DNA from 2 places in the Nocardioides sp. CCNWLW239 genome. Region 1 is predicted to be linked to the other one. Evidence: predicted binding sites of a transcription regulator. Region 1 holds the regulator's gene; the other holds the start of a gene.
The links. Region 1 encodes HrcA, which represses chaperone genes, less so after heat shock. Its sites were predicted from a motif close to TTGGCACTCGNNNNNNNCGAGTGCCAA; they were not measured.
Positions count from the first base shown of each region.

Region 2: the regulator HrcA is predicted to act here: its motif matches at 1,079-1,105, upstream of groES (co-chaperone GroES).

Region 1 covers NZ_JBBBNW010000008.1:121,269-123,664, reverse strand. The annotation lists gene dnaJ (molecular chaperone DnaJ) at 1-688, opposite strand, end outside; gene hrcA (heat-inducible transcriptional repressor HrcA) at 729-1,751, opposite strand; gene WBG06_RS24090 (hypothetical protein) at 1,949-2,221, shown strand; gene WBG06_RS24085 (DUF3097 domain-containing protein) at 2,241-2,396, shown strand, end outside.
Region 2 covers NZ_JBBBNW010000002.1:260,864-263,259, reverse strand. The annotation lists gene WBG06_RS07190 (class I SAM-dependent methyltransferase) at 1-116, opposite strand, end outside; gene WBG06_RS07185 (hypothetical protein) at 261-1,055, shown strand; gene groES (co-chaperone GroES) at 1,254-1,547, shown strand; gene groL (chaperonin GroEL) at 1,640-2,396, shown strand, end outside.

The DNA.
Region 1 (2,396 bases):
TGCCGTCGTCGACGCCCGGCGGGATCTTGACGGTCAGGGTGCGGTGGGAACGGACCCGGCCCTCGCCGCTGCAGTCGCGGCACGGGTCGGGGATGACGGTGCCGAAGCCGTTGCAGGCGCTGCACGGGCGCAGGGTGCGGATCTCGCCCAGGAAGGAACGCTGCACGACCGCCACCTCGCCCTGGCCGTGGCAGGTCTCGCACGGGACCGGGTGAGAGCCTTCCGCGGCTCCCTCGCCACCACAGGTGTCACAGACCACCGCGGTGTCGACCTTCAGATCGCGGGTGACACCGAAGGCCGCCTCGGCCAGATCGATGTCGAGCCGGATGAGGGCGTCCTGCCCGCGGCGTACGCGGGGGCGAGGGCCGCGTCCGGCACCCCCGGCACCACCGGCACCACCGAAGAAGGCGTCCATGATGTCGGTGAACGAGAAGCCCGCGCCCTGTGCGCCGAAGCCTCCGCCGAACGGGTCGCCACCGCGGTCGTACGCAGCCCGCTTCTGCGGGTCGCTCAGCACCTCGTAGGCGTGGGAGATCTCCTTGAACTTCTCCTGCGACTCGGCGTCCGGGTTGACGTCAGGGTGGTACTGGCGTGCCAGCTTCCGGTACGCCTTCTTGATCGTTGCGTCGTCGGCGTCCTTGTCGACACCGAGGAGCTCATAGGGGTCCAACGTCTGTCTTCCTGCCATCGAAGTTCGCTGATCTTCCTTGAATCGAGTCTGCTGCTGCTCAAGCCTCGTCGAGGATCCGGGAGAGGTAGCGCGCGACCGCACGCACCGCTGCCATGGATCCGGGGTAGTCCATCCGGGTCGGCCCGACCACGCCGAGCGTGGCCAGCGCCTCGTCGCCAGGTCCGTAGCCGGTCGCGACCACGCTGGTCTGCGACAGCTCCTGGTAGGGGCCCTCGGCACCGATCCGCACCGTGACCAGTCCGCCCGCGGTCGCCTCGCCCATCAGCTTGAGCAGGACGACGTGCTCCTCGAGGGCCTCCAGGAGCGGACGTACGGCAGTGTCGAAGCTGTCTCCGAAACGGGCCAGGTTGCTGGTGCCGCCGATGGAGATCCGCTCGTCGGAGCGGTGGTCGTTCATCGCCTCGATCAGGGCCTCGGCGACCGCGGTGGCGAGCGTGTCCTGCGGGGCGTCGGTGGGCTCGGCGATGGTGCGCAGCGCGTCCCCGGCCTCGGCGATCACGACACCCGCCACGGCGGTGTTGATCTTCGTGCGCAGGCTCGCGAGGGTCTCCTCGGAGACCTCCTCGGCCACCTCGAGCAGGCGCTGCTCGACACGACCGGTGCTGAGGATGAGGACGAGAAGAAGGCGGGTGGGAGCCAGCGCGACCAGCTCGACGTGGCGTACGGTCGAACGGCTCAGCGTCGGGTATTGCACCACGGCGACCTGGCGGGTCAGCTGGGAGAGCAGCCGGGTCGAGCGGCTGACGACGTCGTCGAGGTCGACCGCGCCGTCGAGGAAGCCGGCGATCGCCCGCTTCTCGGCGGCGGTCATCGGCTTGACCGTGGTGAGCCGGTCGACGAAGAGCCGGTAGCCCTTGTCGGTGGGCACCCGGCCGGCGCTGGTGTGGGGGGCGGTGATGTAGCCCTCCTCCTCCAGTGCAGCCATGTCGTTGCGTACGGTGGCCGGCGAGACGCCCAGGCCGTGACGCTCCACGAGCGCCTTGGAGCCGACCGGCTCCTCGGTCTTCACGTAGTCCTCGACGATCGCTCGAAGGACAGAGAGCCTGCGTTCGTTCTGCATCTGCGCTCCTGTCATCCTGGCTGCCTGGCACTCATTCGCTGCGAGTGCCAATCCTACCGGTTCGTATCACAGGAACCAGTTTCCGGTGGCTGCTTCGTTCTGTGGAACGGATTACTTCTCTCGCTATCGAGATAGCCTTAGGTTAGGCTGACCTTAGAGACATCCGCTTCACCGCTTCTGCCCCACGGGAGAGTCCCATGATCGCCGACGATCTGCTGGTCCGCATCACGGCCCACGCCAACGACGAGCATCAGGCCGATCTGTGCCGCTCGCTCTCGGCCCGGCTCGGGCTGCGGCCGCGCCACATCGTCGGGGTGCGTCTCTCCCATCTCACCGCCGAGAGCGTCGACGTCTCCTGGATCACCCTCGACGGCGGCCACCACGTGACCTTCCGGTTCCCGGAGACCGCGGCCACGCCGGACGAGGTTCTGGAGCAGCTCGGGCGAGTGCTGACCGGTTCTCGCTGCTGACCCCACTAACCTTCTCCGGATGAGCGATCGCTACGGATCCGACGTCCTCTCCGGTGACTGGCGCAAGCCCAAGCACGGGCGCGCCGTCGAGACCCCCGCAGAGCTGGGCGCGGTGGTGGAGGAGGTCGAGACGGACTTCGTCGGCGAGATCGTCCGGATCGACCGCGACCTGCAC
Region 2 (2,396 bases), on a different contig from region 1:
GCGGTCTGCACCGCCAGGACAGAACCCTGGCCGTCCGGAGAGGTCATCTCGGTGGCCCGCGCCAGCAGCCGCTGCCCGTTGTCGGTCAGCAACCAGGCGAACGCGTCGAGATCCATGGCTCCGATCCTCTCAGGCCGGTTTCCGGACTTGGCAAACTCCATTACCCGGCGGGGTGTTTCTGCTCTAGGATCCGCCGGGTGCGCAGACCCTCACGCCGAGTCCCGGTGAGCCGCTGGGTGCTCGTCGCGACTCTGTCTCTGATGTCCATGGCTCTGCTGTCCGTGACACTGCTGCCGATGCTGTTCGCCGCGCCCGCTTCGGCCGACTCGGTGACGCCGGTTCGTCACTGTTCGCACGGGGACGGTTACCGCGAGGTGGACGGTGACTCCTCCGTGTCGGTGACTGCGCCCGACGGATACCTGATCGTGGCGTACTGCGTGGACAGCCGTGGTCGTCGAGGCACCTCGGAGGTCCATGTCCTGTCCGCCCCGCAACGCACGGTGCTCATCCGGCACAGCGACGGGCGGTCGCTCGAGGGCTACTCGGTGGCGTACTCCAGGGTCGACGCCCCGGACGAGCCCGAGGACGGCCCCGACGGCGACGACGAGGACGACCAGAACGAGCCAGGCGAGCAGAACGAGCAGGGCGATAACGGCGGCCGGGACGACAACGACGATCGGGGCGGCCGTGACGAGGCGAGCCAGACCCCCGAGGCCGAGCCCGGGCAGGGCGCCCCGGCGAAGAACGAGCACAAGAACGGGGCCGGGAAGGCGGAGAAGCGCGAGAAGGCGGAAGGTACGCCGTCGGCCAGCGCTTCCGCAGCGCAGCCCGAGCCGAGCCGTCAGCCCTCCGCCACCGTCTCCGCGCAGCCCGACGGCTCGTTGCAGATGTCGGCCCTGAGCGATGGTGAAGAGCTCCGGACCACCGCGCTCGCGGAGAAGGACGACGACGATGAGGAGGGGCTGCGGTCGCTCGTGGTCGCCGGCGGCATCATCATCCTCGGGCTCCTGGCCGGCATGATCGCGCTGCTGGTGAGGCTCCCCGGCCAGCGGTGACCCGGTCTGCGGGGGACTCATCACTGGCACTCATTACGGCCGAGTGCTAACGTCTGCGTTGGCACTCTCCCCCTGAGTGTGCCAGCGCTTGCGAGCCGGGTGCGACCCCCGCGACGGCGTACGTGGCATATCGCAAGCACAGACGTAGCAACACCCACCAGTCTGACTCCGTAGAAAAGAAATGGGGAGGTCGACACAGTGTCGGTCAACATCAAGCCTCTTGAGGACCGGATCGTCGTCAAGGCCGTCGAGGCCGAGCAGACCACCGCCTCCGGTCTGGTCATCCCGGACACCGCCAAGGAGAAGCCCCAGGAGGGCGAGGTCCTGGCGCTCGGCCCGGGTCGTATCGACGACAAGGGCAACCGCGTCCCGCTCGACGTCGCCGTGGGCGACAAGGTCATCTACAGCAAGTACGGCGGCACCGAGGTCAAGTACGCCGGCGAGGAGTACCTGATCCTCTCCGCCCGCGACATCCTCGCAGTCATCGCCTGACGTCATCCGTCTCGCATCAACGCGGCCGGGCCGACGGGGTTTATCAAGTCCTGGGCCCCGGCCGCGTTCTGCGTACTAGGGAGTAAATACCAATGCCGAAGATCCTGGAGTTCGACGAGAACGCCCGCCGCGCCCTCGAGCGTGGCGTCGACGCCCTCGCCAACGCCGTCAAGGTGACGCTGGGCCCCAAGGGCCGCTACGTCGTCCTCGACAAGAAGTGGGGCGCCCCGACGATCACCAACGACGGTGTCACCGTCGCTCGTGAGATCGAGCTGGACGACCCGTTCGAGAACCTTGGTGCTCAGCTCACCAAGGAGGTCGCGACCAAGACCAACGACATCGCTGGTGACGGCACGACCACCGCGACCGTCCTCGCCCAGGCGATGGTCCACGAGGGTCTGCGCGCGGTTGCCGCCGGCGCGAACCCGATGAGCCTCAAGCGCGGTATGGACGCCGCTGCGTCCGCCGTCGGCGACGCCCTGCGTGCCGCCGCTCGTGAGGTCGTCGACGAGTCCGACATGGCCTCGGTCGCCACCATCTCCTCCCGCGACGCGAAGATCGGCGAGATCCTCGCCGAGGCCTTCGCCAAGGTCGGCAAGGACGGCGTGATCACCGTCGAGGAGTCCAACACCACCGGTACCGAGCTCGAGTTCACCGAGGGTATGCAGTTCGACAAGGGCTACATCTCTCAGTACTTCGTGACCGACCAGGAGCGGATGGAGGCCGTCATCGACGACCCGCTGATCCTGCTCGTCCAGGGCAAGATCAGCTCTGTCCAGGAGCTCCTGCCGCTGCTGGAGAAGGTCATCGCCGCCGGCAAGCCGCTGTTCATCATCGCCGAGGACGTCG